2 regions of the Chryseobacterium sp. C39-AII1 genome follow, and region 2 is predicted to be linked to the other one. Evidence: riboswitches for the same ligand, from Rfam matches in the RefSeq annotation. Region 2 holds a riboswitch; the other holds the start of a gene.

Region 1 (9,308 bases), on a different contig from region 2:
ATGCTCAGACGATGGAGATCCATTATTCAAAGCATGCAGCGGCTTATGTTTCTAATTTGAATAAAGCCATTGCCGGAACTCCACAGGAAAAGCAAACTTTGTTCGAGATCATGTCGAATGCTTCAAAACTACCTGCTGCAGTAAGAAATAATGCCGGTGGACACTACAATCACGAATTGTTCTGGACGGTTCTTACGCCTGTAAAAAATACGCAGCCTTCCGCAAAATTGGCGAAAGCAATCACCGATGCATTCGGAAGTATGGATGCTTTTAAAGCAAAAATGGCCAAAGCAGGTGCAGATCGTTTTGGTTCAGGTTGGGCATGGCTTTCTGTAGATAAAAATGGTAAACTATTTGTTTCGTCGACAGCTAATCAGGATAATCCGTTGATGGATGTGGTAGAAGAAAAAGGAACGCCGATTTTCGGGATTGATGTTTGGGAACATGCGTATTATCTGAAATATCAGAATAAAAGAGCAGATTATTTAACAGCAATCTGGAACGTAACCAACTGGAAAGAGATCAGCAGAAGATACGAAGAAGCGATCACTAAAAAATAATTCATGAACTTTATTTGCAGCATATTCCTCACCTTATTTGTGGTATTCAGACCTCTGATGCCGTTGGCGGAGTATGCTGTAAATTATACTTATATTTCGGAAGTTTTATGTATCAACAAAAACAAACCCGAGCTTCACTGTAACGGAAAATGTTACCTCGGGAAAGAACTCGCAAAAGCGAATGACAGCGATTCTTCACCAGTAAACAAAGCCAAAAATTCAGGTCAGAAATTACTCGATATCTATCTTCTGCCTGCCATTGCCAATATCACAACAACCGAAAAGCCGGACTTTACAAATTTCACTTTTATTTACCATTCGGCGTATTCTTTTCTTTTTCTGAAACACATTTTCAGACCTCCTGTTTTTTAGAATAATATCACAACCTTTTTGGGCGATTCCCTTTCCCTGGCTTTTCCAGCCGCTCGGGTCGGGCTGTCCGCTCCTATCTTTTTTTAGGTTCTTCCATGCGTCAGAATCCAAAAAAAGGATAACCGCTTCCATCCCTATCGCGATGGATGTCATATCAACCTATTGTAACGTGAATTCACACAGAAGTCAGTTTTAATGATAAAGGAAAGAGAAAATGTCAATCCTTAACTCCATTAAAACGACCTCGGAAAATGAAGCGTTAAGAAAATTAAAAATAAATCCGTTAAAAAATTCCCATTGTTTGAAGCGCGAGACTCATTCAGTTACGAAGACAAACTATTGAATTCACACAAGTTTTGGGGATTTTAGGATTGATTTTTAATTTTTAGCATTCAGTTTCCAAGTCTGGACTGTTTGTTTCTTTTGTGTTAAGACAAAAGAAAAAATATCTTTTAAATCAAGTCGATGCTGCTGAATTCACCAAATTTTACTTCTAAAAAACAAACTAAAAAATGTACAAATTTTTATCATTACTCTCCGCAGTATTTATTTTATTCACTTTTACTTCATGCCGAAATAACGACGAAGACGAGTCTCAGAATACCACTCTCGGAAAACTGCAGATTAAATTTGAAAACGGCTTCAATAATCTCGGGGATATTGTGCTGAATCAAACCACTCAGACTTCTTCACAAGGACAAAAACATCACTTTTCTGCTTTAAAATATATCATCAGCAATATCAGTTTGGTGGACGAAGCCGGAAATGAATTCAAATACAACGAAAATAATCCCGATAAAGGCGCTTTTATCATCGATCAGGCTGATGCGGTGGCGGGAATCGTCTACATTAATCTCGATGAGGTTCCAAAAAGAAATTACAAAAAAGTTAAATTCGGGTTAGGACTCAGCCAGAATGCTTACTTGTTGGGGCAGGACGGGCAGGCGGAATTCTGGACCAAAGCCAAACAGAAAGGAATGACCTGGTCCTGGGCGGCGGGCTATGTCTTTGTAAAGTTGGAAGGAAAATACGGAACCGCTTCTCCGCAGACAGAATTTATGAATCACACCGGAAATATGGGTAATGTAACCGCCAACAATACGCCCGATCTTTACCGCGAGATTACTTTGGATTTACCAACAACCGCAAGAGTAAGTACGCAAATTACGCCTTCTATCCATATTCTGGCAGATCTGAATCAGTTTTTAACCGGCGAAAATACATTGAGTTTAAATTCTACAAATGATATGATGATGGGGTCCAGCCAACATTTGGTGAATGTAACGAATAACCTGACCAAAATGTTTAAAGTAGATCACGTTCATAATGATTAAGTTACTTAAAACAGGTTTGTTTGTTTTCTCTTTTTTGAGTTTTATTTCCTGTACGGATGAGGTAATTGAACCCATTGAGAAAAATGAGCCTTATGCTTTGGAATATCCGTCTTATTTTTCGAAAATGACATTTAATCCTTCAGAAAATCCTCTGACTAAAAATGGAGTAGAGCTCGGACGAAAATTATTCTATGAAGGCAGGCTTTCGCGAAATAATACCATTTCCTGCGGCTTCTGCCATATTCAGGAAAATGCTTTCACCCATCATGGTCACACGGTAAGTCATGGGGTTGATGACAGAATTGGAATCAGAAATGCTCCGCCGATTCAGAATATGGCTTTTTTACAGCGATATATGTGGGATGGGGTCATTCATAACCTGAACGAACAGCCTATCAGTCCGATCACAGATGTGAATGAAATGGACAGCTCGATTCCGGAAATTGTGTCCAAATTAAATGCGGATGCGAAGTATAAAAAATTATTCAAAGCAGCGTATGGCGATGAAAATATTACAGGAGATAGAATTCTAAAGGCGCTATCGCAATTTATGGTTACTCTAATTTCTGCAGATTCTAAATATGATCGGATGAAGCAAGGAAAAGAAAATTTTTCTTCAGAAGAACTACAAGGAATGAATTTATTTCAACAAAAATGTTCATCATGCCACAGCGGAGAATTGTTTACCGATGAAAGTTTTAGAAATACCGGGATGTATTATAATACGCAGTTTAAAGATGCAGGTCGTTATCGCGTAACATTGGAACAGGTCGATTGGATGAAATTCCGGGTTCCGAGTTTAAGAAATGTTGAATACACAGCGCCTTATATGCATGACGGCAGATTTTACACATTGGAAGCCGTGTTGAATTTCTACTCGGATAATGTGGAAGATAACCCCAATTTGGATCCTCGATTAAAACAAAACGGTCACCTCGGAATTGCTATGAATACTCAGGAAAAACAATTCATCATCACTTTTCTGAAAACGTTGTCTGATAAAAATTTCATATCTAATCCAAAATTTGCGGAATAATTTTTTTAAACATGAATAAAATATTTTTAATCATAAGCTTGATTTTATTTAATTTAAATCAGGCTAAACCTCAGAGTGACAGCCTTTATATTCCTGATGAGGTTCACCAAGATTTTTTTGATGATTGTGACGCCTGCGGTTGCGGAGCAGGAAACGGCTCTTCAGGCTTTGAATCTCTACTGAACCCTCAGTTTATAGGAATTAAATATTTTGCCCAGCATTATAAAGCCAAGGAAAATCTGTTTGTAAAAGATTTAACTCAAGATCAGTATTTTAACACCATTCAGCTTTGGGCAAGAATTCCGGTAACTCAAAAACTGAGTGTTTATGGAAGTTTACCGTTTCATTTTCATGAGAAGCAAACGTTGCAGGGAGATATAAATATTAACGGAATCGGAGATTTTAATGTGATGGGAATCTATCAACTGCTAAATTCCAAGAATAATATTCATCAGCTGAATGGTGGCGTAGGAATAAAAGTTCCGTTGGGAAAGTTTGATGAAAAAGGAATTACGGGAGTAAATCCAAGTTTTCAGCTGGGAACAGGGAGTTGGGATTACCAGATGGTACTGAATTACAAATTCCAGAAAAATAAAATCGCTTTGTTGATGAATACAGATTATACCATTAAAACAGAAAATAAAAAGCATTACAATTTCGGAAACCAATGGAATTATGCTGCAACAGGTTTTTATCAGTTTGTTGAGAATGATAGAATAATTTTCTCCGGAAAAACGGGTTTGCAAGGAGAAGTTTTTGATCAAAATAAACAGTTTAACGAAGCATTACCAAGAACGGCAGGAAGTGCTTTGTATGGAAAGCTTGGTTTTGAGGCTTCCTATAAAAAATTCAGTTTGGGAAGTGAAATCATGCTTCCGGTATATTCCAATTTGGCGGGAGGTGATATTCAAGCGAAATCGCGTTTTAGTGTTTTCCTGAATTTTGGAATTTAAACAGAATATTTTAAACGCAAAGATTTTATTTAATCTCTTTTTATTAAAGGAGTAAAGATGAATAGCAAAGCTGTTTGATGAAGCTGCATAAAACACTTACTTCCTCAAATCAATTTTTAATTGATTCATTCTTTGCTCCTTAAAAATATTAACAACAGCGAATAAAACTTTGCGTTAAAAAATATTATTTCAATAAATTAATTTCAGCGTTTATGTATTTGTAAATCAATTTATTAAATTCAATTTTGATTCTGTGATTTATTTTCTATCTTTGCCGCAATCTGGTGAGCCATAAAAAGCGCTTAAAAGGGAATCCGGTGAAAATCCAGAACAGACCCGCTGCTGTAAGCTCCACACCAAAGTTTTTGATAATAATATCCACTGTTTTTTAATGGGAAGGATTTCAAAAACGGAGTAAGTCAGAAGACCTGCCAGACCATAAACGTTTGACGCTTTCGTGGAATAAAGCTTAGGACATCATTGATTTTGTGTGGTTTACGACTACGCTTTATCGGTGTATTCTTATATCCATTAGCGTCATCATTATCTAAATGAGCTAATGGTGGCAAAACTTCTTACATCTCAACTCTATAAGGTTGTTTTCGCAGTTTTTGTGTTAACAACGCCATTGTTGTTTTCACAATCCAGAAAAGATACGATTAAGGAGAAGACGATTCTTCCAGTCAATATTTACAAAAAGAATTTTAAAGAAATCCTTCCTGCACAAACGCTTTCGGGAGAACAGCTGGAAAGACTCAACAGTCAGTCGGTAGCCGATGCGCTGAGGTATTTTTCAGGAGTTCAGATCAAAGATTACGGCGGAGTTGGCGGCTTAAAAACCGTGAATATTCGAAGCATGGGAAGCCAGCATGTTGGGGTTTTCTATGACGGAATTCAATTGGGAAATGCCCAAAATGGAGTGGTGGATCTGGGAAAATTTTCTTTGGATGATATTGAGGAAATTTCTCTTTATAACGGGCAAAAAAGCGAAATTTTTCAACCGGCTAAAGATTTTGGTTCGTCGGGTTCTATTTATATGCAGGCTAAAACTCCGACTTTTAGAAATGGTAGAAAAACGAATTTAGTTTTAAGGACAAAATCTTCTTCTATTCAGCTTTTTAATCCGTCTTTTCGCTTAGAGCAAAAGATTACCGATAAAATTGCGGCCAGTTTCAGCTCGGAATATTTACAGACGGATGGTATTTATAAATTCAGAACATCGAGAAAGAATGATGATGGTTCTACGGCGTATGATACCATTGCTAAAAGATATGATTCTGATGTGACTTCAAAACGTTTTGAGACCAGCTTAAACGGAAATTTAAACAACGGAAACTGGAGCATAAGAGGATACGGATATTTATCGGATCGTGGGGTTCCGGCAGCTATTATCAGCAATGGTTTTATTCCGCGAGGTTCTAGAATGAGGGATGAAAATTATTTTGTTCAGGGACAGTTTAGAAAGAAAATATTCAGAAATTTTGAAACTCAGTTCAAAACAAAATTTGCTTATGATTACACAAGATTTGCAGATACTTTAAATGTTGGAGATACCGGGTTAAGAATCGACAATACTTTTATTCAGAGAGAAGTGTATTTGTCTTCTTCCAATTTGTATTCAATTACTCCAAACTGGGATGTGAGCGCAAGTTTCGACTTTCAGTATAATAATCTGGATGCCAATTTAATCGATTTTTCATATCCAACACGTTATACCTCGTTGGTCGCTTTTGCAACAACCTATCAATGGAATCGGTTTAAGGTATTGGGAAGCGTTCTGGGAACATTTATTAATGAAAATGTACAAAAGAATTACAATGCTCCCGATAAAACAGAGTGGACACCTTCAATTTTTGCGAGTTATCAACCTTTTGACTCCAACGATTTTACGATAAGAGCTTTCTATAAAAGGATTTTCAGAATGCCGACTTTTAACGATCTCTACTATACGATGATCGGGAATACGCTTTTGAAACCCGAATATACGAATCAGTATGACGTGGGTTTTACCTATCAGAAACTTTTTGATCATCAGAATTTTAAAGGCATTTATTTAAAAGTAGACGGTTATTACAATGTCGTAGAAAATAAAATCGTCGCGATGCCGACTGCTAATTTGTTTCGATGGACGATGACAAATCTTGGAAACGTTGAAATTATCGGAGCCGATGTCAATCTTCAGGCCGAGATCAATGTGGGAAATGTAAGGTTGAAACCATTGGTGAGCTATACGTATCAAAGTGCAAGAGATTTAACAGATCCAGGCGAGTCTAATTACGGTGATCAGATTCCTTATGTTCCATGGCATGCCGGAACGTTTACGATGATGGCAGATTACAAAGACTGGAGCTTCAATTACAGTGGAATGTATGTCGGGGAGCGCTATGACGGACAATTAAACAATATTCAGTACAACTATATTCAGCCCTGGTATACGCATGACCTTTCTGTGCAAAGGAAATTCCATTGGCTTTCACACGATTTCAAGGCGAGTTTTGAGGTGAATAATATTTTCAACCAAAATTATGAAGTTGTGAAAAACTATCCGATGCCGGGTAGAAATTTTAAACTGATCTTAAGCTTTATGTTATGAAAAAACTCAACTTTTTTTTACTGGCTTTTACTTTACTTTTTCTGCTTTCATGTAGAACAGATGATGTGGTGGTTCCCGAAGAAAGAGAAACACTTACTCAGCCCGAAAATACGGCTATCAAAGGTTTTTATCTTTTAAATGAAGGGAATATGGGGAGTAATAAATCGACCCTCGATTTCTTTGATTATACCACCGGAACCTACCGCAGAAATATTTATGCGGAAACGAATCCAACGGTTGTGAAAGAGCTTGGCGACGTAGGAAATGATATTATGGTCTATGGCGGAAAGCTGTATGCCGTTATCAATGTTTCCAATAAAATTGAAGTGATGGATGCCAAAACGGCAAAACGAATCAAAACGATTCAGTTACAGAATTGCCGTTATCTGAATTTTAAAGGAAATAAAATCTATGCGAGCAGTTATGCCGGTCCGGTAGCATTGGATCCGAATTCGCCACCGGGAAGAGTGGTGGAAATTGATACAACTTCGCTTTCTATTCAGAGAGAAGTTGTCGTTGGCTATCAGCCTGAGGAGCTCGAAATTGTGGGAAATCAGTTGTTTGTAGCCAATTCCGGAGGATATAAATTTCCGAATTATGATAAAACCGTTTCGGTGATCGATCTTACGACTTTTACCGAGACTAAAAAAATAGATGTTGCGATTAATCTTCACCGTTTACAAAAAGACAATTACGGCGATTTGTATGTAAGTTCGAGAGGAGATTATTATAATATTCCTTCGAGTTTGTTTTTACTGGATGCCGCAACTGGAGTGGTGAAAAAAGATTTTCATGTTGCCGTAAGCGGAATGACGATCGTAAATGATAAACTCTATTATTATGGAAACGAATTTAATTATAATACCCATTCTTACACCAAAACTTTCGGAATTATCGATGTTAAAACCGAGCAGGTTATTTCCACAAAAATTATCGATCAGGAATATGTGGATGCCATAAAAGCGCCTTACGGAATTGCCGTAAATCCTATCACCGAAGATATTTATATTACCGATGCCCGAAATTATGTGGTCACAGGATATGTCTATTGTTTTGATAAGAATGGAAAATTCAAATGGAAAACTGAAGGCGGAAATATTCCTGCTCACTTTGCTTTTTTATATAAATAATTAAATCTGAACGATGAAGAACAACAACTTTAAATATATAAAGACCTCACTTTTAGCCATATTATTTGTTGGAATCACCGCCTGTAAAAGTGATGACGACGATTTTACTTTTAATGGTCTTGAAGAATCGTATTCTATTGACCGTTTTAATGTCTTGAGCATTCCTACAAACGTATCGGCAAATGTAACATGGAGTATTAATGATTCTATTATTTCACAAAATTCAGAACTGGAATTCATCAGCCCGACTGTTGATACCTATCCTTTAACACTGAAAATTGAAAGGAATGGGAATGTTCAGACCTATAATTCAAAAATCATTGTGAACCATGAAGTAGGAAACTATAGCAAATATATTTCAAAGGTTTTAGATTTTAAACCTGCAGTTGGTCAGTTTATTAATGAAATTCCGGAGTACGAAAACGGAAGTACTTCAGCAGCGATGATTCAGAAAGCGAATGATTATCTTGTAGGAGGAAATTCTTCCATGGTTACCCTTGGCGGCTACGGCGGCTATGTGGTGTTCGGATTCGATCATACGATTCCGAATATGAACGGCAGAGATTTTAAAGTGCTAGGAAATGCTTTTTTTGCCAACGGATCTACAGACCGCGCAGGATCTTGCGAGCCGGGAATCATCATGGTGGCTTATGATAAGAATAAAAACGGCAAGCCGGACGATAATGAATGGTACGAAATTGCCGGAAGCGAATATTTTAAAAATACAACAACAAAAGACTATACAATAACTTACTTCAAACCCAATAGTAATAAAGTTCCGGTTCCGGGGAATGAGTATTGGCAAACCGATTTGGAGTACATCAAATGGGAGGATAATAAGGGGAATTCTGGATTTAAAACAAAAAATACCTTCCATAGCCAAAGCTATTATCCGTTGTGGCTTTCTGATCAATCTTACGGTTTTTCAGGAACCAAACTTCAGGATAATTTTCATGACCAAAGTGGAACCGGAACATATTGGGTAGGAAAGTCCTACGATTTCGGATATGCAGACAACGCTCCGAATAATGACGAAGCTTCCAATATCGATATTTCCTGGGCGGTAGATCGAAACGGAAAATATGTAAAACTTCCTGGAGTCGATTTTGTGAAAGTGTATACCGGGGTAAATCAGGAAGCAGGATGGCTGGGCGAAGTGTCTACGGAAGTTGCCGGAGCGTATGATTTACATCTCAAATAAATTCAATAATATTTCTAAAATTAAATAAAAATGAAAAAGTTTTATCTTTTTACATTGCTTTTTCTGTTTGCATGCTTTACCAATGCGCAGATAAAAGTACAGGGCGTGCCCCGAAATGACCTTTCGCAG
Region 2 (9,308 bases):
GTAATTCCTGAAACATGAAGAATTTCTGATGCTGGATTGGGATAAATCGTCACTTCATTTTTCTTGCCGGCTTCATTTGTAGATAAGAAACTGCTTGAGAATGTAATTCCGTAATCTTCAACTTCGCCCTCTGCGAAAGTTCCGCATCCGTTACTGACAATTTCCGGCGACACAATAACCCTCATGGTCGTTCCGCACATTGGGCTATTCGTTCCTGTAAATGCAAGTACCGGAATGTTAAATGAGCTCGTTACAATAGGCGCTGTTCCGGAATTCATATTCAATACCATTTCTGAATTATCAAAAATTCCATTCGCATTAAAGTCTATCCAAGCCTGTACTCTAAAAGGAGTTGGCGTGCCATTCCATGTTCTGCTAACGGCCAATGTATTACCGGTAGTTCCTACATTAGCAGTGATGTGTCGCGCTGGATCTGGGCGGTAATCTGTATACAGTGAAGCTCCGGAATTGCTTACCATAGCCGGAAAACCTGTCGCATTGAAGGTAATATTAGAAATATGCACCACATTATTATTAGTGGAATTACTTGCGCAGTAATTTAATGAGGTTGTGAAAATAATAGGTTCCGACCAAGTTCCTACCACAGAACAGATTTTAGCCACTTGCACTTCATACGCTGTGCAAGGTGTTAATCCCGTCATTGTAAAAGAAGACAAACCCGTTATAGAAGTAACTACAGACCACGTTGCTGATCCTACCATTCTAAATCTTACTGTGTTTTCAGGAGTGTTGGGATCGGCAGTCCAGGTTACGGTTCCGGTTGTGAGCGTTACATTGGATACCTGAACATTCAGTGGTACGTTGGTATCACAGAAAAAAGCAGATTCCGATTCTTCTGTAAGTTTAATTTTGCTTTGAAACAATGAAATTCCGGATAAAAACAGGAATAAATAAAGTAGATTTTTTGTCATATTTTTCATGGTTTTAAAAATTCACTTAAAAATAAACTAAAAAATCGGATTATTCATTACATTATTACTATATAAAATTACATTTCACGCATTTATCAGCATTTTATATTTCAAATTCAACTTTATTAAAAAAGTTTTTCATGTTTAGTTCTAAAGAAAAGAACTGACCAGAATTAGGCTTACGGACTATTTTCAAAATAAAAAAGGCTGCCTATAAAGACAACCTTCTGACTATTTATAAGTTTTGAGCTTAATTTCTATCTTCTAAATTTTCAAATTTAGCATAAGATGATTTTAGATGATGCAGCTGATCAGAAACCAATCTCGTGCTTTCAGGGCAAAGATCTCCGCTATCAAGTGCGCTTTGGTAGGCATCAATCGCAGCATTTTCACCGAAAACTACATTTCCAAGAGTAGAATCATCTTTATCTCCTGAAAATGAATTCTTCACATCAATCCATGCTCTGTGAATTGCCCCAGCTGTACTTGTGGTATTATCTGCTTCTCCTCCTTTTTGATTAATTAAATGAATCAAATCGTTTTTCATGGTCTGAGACTGTGAAACCATTTGATCGTAATCACTTTTAAGCCCCGAATGGGTATCCCAAACTTTATCTTCTACTTTAGAAAATCCTTCAATTCTGTCGTTGGTAATGTTCAGCAGATCATTCAATACTGATACTGTTTTGTCGTTGTTCATATTAAATTTTTTGGTGTGTTATACATTTTACAATACTGTATCGTAAAATTTCATGATCAAGAATATACAACTATAAGACCACTTTTTGCCATAAAAGGCAGGTGTGGTATCTAAAGTTTTAATTTTAAAATAAAAGCTTTTTTAGAGCAGTTCTTGTTTATATAAAGAATATTTTAGCTATTAATTCAGATAAAGTATAATTTTACAATCTTAAATAACCAGCTCCTATTGAGAATTAATGACAACGAAATTTCCAACAATAAACAGTACACTTTGCCCCAACGAACTTGGTAAACTTATTCAACAAAAATATGATCTAAGCGATAAAACGGAATGCAAGATATTCCGACTTGCGATGAATCATTTATATATTGTTTTTGATGGGGAAAACAAATATGTCTTTAGAGTGTACACTCATAATTGGCGAACGAGGCTGGAAATTGAAGAAGAATTAAGACTTTTAACATTACTAAAAAACGCGGGGCGACAAGTTGCTTTTCCAATAGTTGATGAATCGAAACAGTTTATTCAGGAAATTGAAGCATCGGAAGGAAAAAGGTTTGGAGTTCTATTTTCATATGCGAAAGGTGTGAAAACAGCAAAATTTTCACCTCAGACAAGTTTTCTAATCGGGCAGGCATTAGCCAAAGTTCATCAATCGACTGAAAATATCGAACTGAAAAGAATGCCTTATACTTTAGAAAATTTGCTTACAAATCCTATTTTAAAAACAAAAGAATTTTATAATACAAACATCAGCGAAGTTCAATTCTTAGAATCACTTTCCGCTTTTTTAAAGTTAAAAATGGAAAGTCTTGACAAAAGTAAAATGAGATTTGGAGCAGTTCATCTTGATGTTTGGTTTGATAATCTGCATATTAATAACGAAAAAGAAATCACTTTTTTTGATTTTGATTTTTGTGGAAATGGCTATTTATGTTTTGATATTTCTTACTTCTTATTTCAGTTATTTTCAACTCATTTAAACGAAGAAGAATTTCAAATAAAAGCAAACAATTTTTTGAAAGGGTATGAATCTGTGATTGAAATTAGCGATGAAGAAAAAAAGCTTCTTCCTTTCGGATGTTTAGCAATTATGAGCTATTATATAAGTGTGCAATGCGATAGATTTGAATATTGGACGAATATTTTCCTGAATGAAGATCATTTAAAAAGGATGGTTGGGAATTTGAAGCGTTGGATGTCTTACCACAAAATTGAAATTGAATAGCAAACAAACTTAAAAAACTAAAACTACCTTATGAAATTTTCAAGCGATCTCGTAATTTATGATTTAGAAGGAAGTTGCAAAACTTTTGGAAAAAATGAAACGAATATTTTAGAAATTGGTGCCGTAAAACTAGACAAGAAAACTTTTGAAATAAAAAGTGAATTTTCTATTTTGATTCTACATCTGGAATTTCATTAGAAAGAATGCTAGAAAAAATGAATATAAAAGAAGATTTTAAATTTCACAGAGCATTAGATGATGCAAAAGCAACAGCATTAATATGCAGCAAATTCTTAATGAAAAATAATTGACTATTGTGATTTACCCGATTTTTGATAATTATTTAAAACAAATTAAAGATTTAAAAGAATTGCAACAGTTTAATTATCTTCAGAAAAGTATTTAATTTATATATTTGAACAGTCAAAAAAATTTCATGATGATTTCCGTAAAAAAGGCATTATATTTATCTGTTTTCAGTCTGTTTTCTTTAGCTTCTGTAAAAGGGCAAAATAAAGTTCCTTTTGGGGTAGTAAAAGCTCAGGAAGGTTATGCGATGGTACGCGTTCATAAAGACGACTACCGAAAAATTATTGATAAAATTCGCATGAAAACGGGAGATGTTTTTGTTTACGTAAAACCTGCACCGGGAGAAACAGAATGGATCTGGATAAAATATCCTGAAAAACAAGATTCTGAAAAACCTTTCGTAAGATACGACAGCCTGAATAAAGAAGGAATGGTAAATAAAGAGCGTGTTGCCTTTATTGATCAGCTTCCGAAATTTACACCTTCAAAATCTAAAAACGGAAAATCATTAATTTTTACAGACGATACTAATCAGAAAATTCCGACTAATCAGAGAACGAAGGTTATCATTGATGTTTACCCTTCGTATGCTCATCTTAAAAGACAGGAAAAAGATGCAAGCGGGAAAATTTTGACGGTTGATAAAGTAAAACCTTGGGGAATTGGCAATGAAATCCCTGAAGGTATGACGGAAATAAAATCTATCCGAGTACAACAACCCGGAAGAGGTTCTGTATTTGTGAGAGATGCGATTAAAAATTTGTTCCAGCCTTCTATGGATTTTGAAAATATTGGGGTAACCGCCTTGGATGATGACCATATTTTCCTTTATATGATTAATGGTTCCGGTGAAAACCGTTATACCACCCTTTGGAGCATCAATAAAGGAAGAGCCATCAATCAAATAATTTATAATAATCCGGAATAAATCTTATTTTCTACTGTTTTATCCTTATTTTTGCACCCAGAAAAGCCAATCGCTTTTTCAGAAATCGGTTCTGCTTAATTGCAGATTAAAAGGGAATCGTGTGAAAATCACGAACTGTCGCGCAACTGTAAGTAACTAAAGTCTTTATCAAAAGTCCACTGTTTCGTTATCAGGCGAGATGGGAAGGAGATAAATGATGTTACGAGTCAGGAGACCTGCCTATTTCTTAAACAAAAAACTTTCGCGATTTGAAGTTTTATTGATCTAATAGATGTTTCAGGAATTTCTAAGATTCCTGTTATTGTTCTGTTGTTTGATACTATTTCATTTCGCCTTAATTTATAATGAAATATGACTACAGAAGAAAGAATTGAAGCATCCGTAACCAGAATTTTTAAAGCGGTTTTCCCTAATACAACCAATCATTACGATACGCTTTTCGGAGGTACTGCCATGCAGTTGATGGACGAAGTGGCTTTTATCACCGCGACCCGATTTGCCAGGAAACGCGTGGTAACGGTAAGCAGCGATAAAATTGATTTTAAAAAGCCAATTCCTGCAGGTACTATCGTAGAATTGGTAGGAAAAGTTTCTCATGTAGGAAAAACGAGTATGAAGGTAAATGTTGAAATCTACACCGAACAAATGTATTCTTATGAAAAGGAAAAAGCGATTGTAGGTGATTTCACTTTTGTAGCGATCGACGAATTCAAAAAACCAATTCAAATACTATAAAGAAAAGGTTCGGGCGGCCTTCGGCCGCCCGAACCCAATATTTTCAAATGTTTTTTAAAGCAGTTTCGGCGAGCCAAAGGCTCGCCGAAACTTTTATATTTTTTATTTATCACGAATTTCACGAATGATGGTGTATATTTTTTATGTAATTGAAAATTAAATATAATCATCTGTAAAAATCTGCGCAATCCATGGGAAAATAAGATATTCCGTTAAAAAATTATCTCAACACCTTTTCAGTTTCCAAACTCAAATTCAATAATGTTTGGAAAGCCTCTCCCATTTCATCAGAAGCTCTGCTGATGGCGTTTTCCAACATATTTCGGATTTGTTTTTCAGTAACTCCGGCTTCCGTCCAGCTTTTTCCAGAAGTATGCGAATTCAGAATAAAAGGCATAATTCGGTCAATTGCACAGGCAAAAATAGCATCCGGAGTTTTTTCCTCTTCAAATTCAAGCCAAAGATTGAAAAACTCAGTTCTTAAAGGCTCATCTAGAATTCCGAAAATGTTTTGAGCAGAAACTTTCTCTCTTTCAAACTTACCAACCATTCCCGCTTCATCAAAAAGAAAAGTATCACCCGCTTCAATTTCTACCAAATCGTGAATGGAAAGCATTCTGATCACTCTTAACAAATCAATATCCGCTCTGTTTTTCGCATAAGGAAAAAGAATTTGAGCCAAAATAATAATCTGCCAAGAATGCTCAGCTGTATTTTCTCTTCTGGAATCATCTGCATTGTAATTTCTTCGTTGTACGTTCTTTAAGGCATCAACTGCCAAAATAAAATCGATCTCCTTCTGTATCTTCATTATCTGTTACTTATAATATTCATCAATTGGATAATTTTTAACCGTTTTTATCCATTTATCATCTTTAAATTCCTTGGTTGTTACAATCACTCGCTCACCGCCACTCGCATCTTCTTCCACTTCATATACTTTCACCAAACCTCGGTTGGGAATAACAGTAAATTCTGTAATATAATGCATTGCCGCTCCCGATTTCGCATAGGTAATCAACCGTTTCCTTTCATGATCTACTTCAAACATTCCAAAAGAGTTGCTGGCAAGATCGGTAAGCTCTTCACTAGGCACAAATTTTTTCTTGGTAACATTGTAAACATATACATCATAAGAAGCAGCTCCGTAATTTCCTAAATTTCCGTTTCTTACGGCAACATCTTCAGTTCCGTCGAAATTAAAATCATCAAAAATTAAAGGGCCATCTGAAACCACATTTTTATCCAATCGAACAATTTCTTCCTGTGATATTTTATTATTCTGATTTAAATAAAAAACTAAATTCTCAGAAGTTAATGTTTGTTCGATTTTCGAACCATTTTTTTTGAATAAGTCAATAACCGCTTTACCTCGGCATTCGTCCCCCGAGCAGTCTTCCATCATAATTTTTGCATCATAATAAGCAGAAGCATCTTTCATTTCAAACTTATATTGAGCAAAGCAACTTGTTCCAACTAAAATAAATGGCAATAAAAATTTAGAATATATCATAATTGTGTTTAAATAAAAATTTAAATTCTGGCTAGATTAATAACCCAATTTCCTGCCAAAAATACAAAATTTTAAAGTCTTTCACACTTTTTTAAGTTGAAAATCAAAATATGCAAAATTTCAATTAAAATTTATTCCATTGAAAATCAGTAATTTAAATATTATATTTAAAAAATTACACTACTTTGTATTGCATAATACCATTTTATTTACATATCTTTGTAATGTAAAATCGAAATAGGTTCAACTAGCTAGGAACTGAAATCGGTTTTAGATATAACTAATTAACAAAACTTATTAAAGATGAATACTGAAAATACCAAAGCGCAAATGCGAAAAGGCATTCTGGAATTCTGTATTTTAAGTCTCATCAATCATCGTGAAATGTATGTTTCCGACCTTATAGATGAACTAAAAAAAGGAAAACTGGATGTAGTGGAAGGAACCCTCTACCCTCTTTTAACAAGATTGAAAAACGGAGAATTTTTATCGTACAGATGGGAAGAATCTACCGGAGGGCCGCCTAGAAAATATTATCAGATCACAGAAAAAGGTAAACTGTTTCTAAATGAACTTCAAAATACCTGGAATGAATTGACAGATTCTGTAAACCAAATCACTCAAAAAAATTAAAAAAACAAAGCTATGAACAAAACACTCTCAATAGGACTTGCAGGTTTTTCTTTTACGATAGAAGAACATGCATACATAAAGCTTAGCGATTATCTGAATGCTCTTAGAAGCGCTCTGGATGCTTCGGAAGCAGATGAGGTAATGCACGACATAGAAATCAGAATGGTGGAAATCTTCAAAGATTCTTTAGGAAAACGCGAAGTAATCAACGATTCGGATGTAGAGAAGGTAATTGCACAAATTGGAACACCCGAAAAAATAGAAGAGCAGGAAGAGGCATATTATTCTGAAAAAAATACTTCGAAAAAAAGAAGCGCAGGAACTGAATATAGTGATAAAAAACAATTGTTCCGTGATCCAGAAAAACAGAAAATTGCCGGAGTATGCGCAGGTTTAGCTCAATATGTTGGAATGGATATTACAGCAATGAGAGCAATCTGGTTGGGAATTTTCATCCTGGGAGCTTTCACAGCGGCAGTTTCTTCAACATTGGTTTTCTTATTATATATTATTCTTTGGGCCGTGTTACCAAAAGCAGAATCTGCGGCAGATTTCCTGAAAATGCAGGGAAAGCCTATGAACTTCGACAATCTTAAGAATGAGTCTAACAAATTGGTGCAATTCGCCAATGAATCTACTCAGAGGGTCGGAGAAATATATATCGAAAACAAACCTTACATCAGCAACGCAAGCAGCGGAATATGGAATGTTTTTAAATATATCATTGGTTCACTTTTCGTTTTAATGACAGTAGGAAGCATTGCAGGAATATTCGCAATCATCGGGATTTTCGGAGTAAATGCAGATTTCCCAGGAGCTTCTGAAATGAAATTCTATATGGATGATAATGGTTTAGACAAAGTATTAACTGCTATCATGGTGGTTGGAGCTTTGATCCCGGCAATTATCTTCAGCTTATTAAGTATCAAAATTTTCTCTCCGAAAACTAAATTGAGAAATATCGGATGGGTATTAGGAGGTTTATTCCTTTTATTAATCGGATTGGGTACTTACTTTGGAATCAGCATGGCGAAAAAAGACCTTATCTACAGAGGCAGCAAAGAAGATGTTGAAAATGTAGCGATCAATACAACTTCAGACACATTGTATGTTGATGTAAAGCAAGTGGTTATTCCACAAAACTTCAAAGGGTATGACAGCGATATTTATTCGGATAAGAAAACAGTTTTCGAAGAAGATTATCCGGATGTAGATGTTGTAAGAAAATCTGATGTAAAAACACCTTATCTAATCATTAAAAAAGAAGGAAACGGATACAATGTTCCGGTACAAATTACGGTTCCTGTAGAGGTTGAAAACAATAAAGTGCTTCTTCCAAACTACATGAAGTATCCTTACGAGCACAGATTCAGAGATTACAGAATCAGCTATGAGCTTGTGGTTCCGCAAAGAATGGTGATTATTCCGGTAAATAAAGACAAAATTTATTTTGACGGAGATTTAGACGGAGACGGAATCAACGATAATGATCAGGATGACGACCATAACAACAACGGAATCAAAATTGAGAAAAACAAAATCTCTGTAAACGGTTCTACGATTGAGTACAGCTCAGACGATAAGGACAGTATTATCATCAACGGTAAAAAAGTTCCTGCTTCACAAGCTGATAACGTGATTGATTCTATGAAATCCAGCATCAAAAAAATGAAAGGAAATGTAGACATCAAGATCAAGGATGGTAAAGATGAAATTTCCATTAAAACCAAATAATAAACTTTAGAGAGTGGCAGAAGATGTGAATGAATGGTCAAAAGCTTGAAATTCACATTCTTCTTCTCTCAAAACTATCGAAAATAATTTAATTTTAAACACTGTATATCAGAAAATTATACTATCTTCGTACAAAATTAATAACCCAAATCAAAAACATAAACAAATGGTACAAGTAGCCTTAGAAATAGTAATGAAAATCGTAGATTTAATCAGCGGTTTGTTTTAAAGAGCAATAATATTTCAATATATTTGTAAAGTATAACCAAAGTTTGGTTATACTTTTCTGTTTTTAATACAAGATCTATGAAAAAACTAATTGGCAAAGCAATGCTAAAATTATTGGGCTGGAAGGTCGTTCTGCAAGGCGATGCAAGCAGCCTTAACAGATGTATCCTTGTTGTGGCACCCCACACCCATAATATGGAATATATTTTAGGAAACCTTGCCTATTGGTCTTTGGAGAAACCCATCAAAATCATCATTAAAGATGCTCACACCAAAGCTTGGTACGGAAGTGTGGTAAGAGGTTTGGGAGGAATCGGGATCGACAGAAGTCAGAAAAACGACTTGGTAAACTTCGTTGCCAATCA

What was found. Region 2 has a riboswitch for cobalamin ahead of ABEG63_RS15355 (acyl-CoA thioesterase). Riboswitches for the same ligand answer to the same signal wherever they lie in the genome.
Region 1: linked by a shared signal. The riboswitch ahead of ABEG63_RS03265 (TonB-dependent receptor) and the one ahead of ABEG63_RS15355 (acyl-CoA thioesterase) in region 2 are both predicted to bind cobalamin.

The regions. Positions count from the first base shown of each region.
Region 1 is NZ_JBDFPQ010000002.1:89,714-99,021, reverse strand. Features, by position in the region: gene ABEG63_RS03290 (superoxide dismutase) at 1-560, shown strand, start outside; gene ABEG63_RS03285 (hypothetical protein) at 564-932, shown strand; gene ABEG63_RS03280 (MbnP family protein) at 1,445-2,266, shown strand; gene ABEG63_RS03275 (cytochrome c peroxidase) at 2,259-3,302, shown strand; gene ABEG63_RS03270 (transporter) at 3,314-4,255, shown strand; cobalamin riboswitch at 4,521-4,706, shown strand; gene ABEG63_RS03265 (TonB-dependent receptor) at 4,815-6,848, shown strand; gene ABEG63_RS03260 (DUF5074 domain-containing protein) at 6,845-7,978, shown strand; gene ABEG63_RS03255 (cell surface protein) at 7,992-9,179, shown strand; gene ABEG63_RS03250 (DUF5074 domain-containing protein) at 9,210-9,308, shown strand, end outside.
Region 2 is NZ_JBDFPQ010000010.1:108,680-117,987, reverse strand. Features, by position in the region: gene ABEG63_RS15380 (GEVED domain-containing protein) at 1-932, opposite strand, end outside; gene ABEG63_RS15375 (PA2169 family four-helix-bundle protein) at 1,183-1,632, opposite strand; gene ABEG63_RS15370 (phosphotransferase) at 1,871-2,863, shown strand; gene ABEG63_RS15365 (hypothetical protein) at 2,894-3,061, shown strand; gene ABEG63_RS15360 (hypothetical protein) at 3,300-4,100, shown strand; cobalamin riboswitch at 4,149-4,338, shown strand; gene ABEG63_RS15355 (acyl-CoA thioesterase) at 4,452-4,835, shown strand; gene ABEG63_RS15350 (HD domain-containing protein) at 5,056-5,646, opposite strand; gene ABEG63_RS15345 (hypothetical protein) at 5,653-6,348, opposite strand; gene ABEG63_RS15340 (PadR family transcriptional regulator) at 6,652-6,981, shown strand; gene ABEG63_RS15335 (PspC domain-containing protein) at 6,994-8,715, shown strand; gene ABEG63_RS15330 (1-acyl-sn-glycerol-3-phosphate acyltransferase) at 9,022-9,308, shown strand, end outside.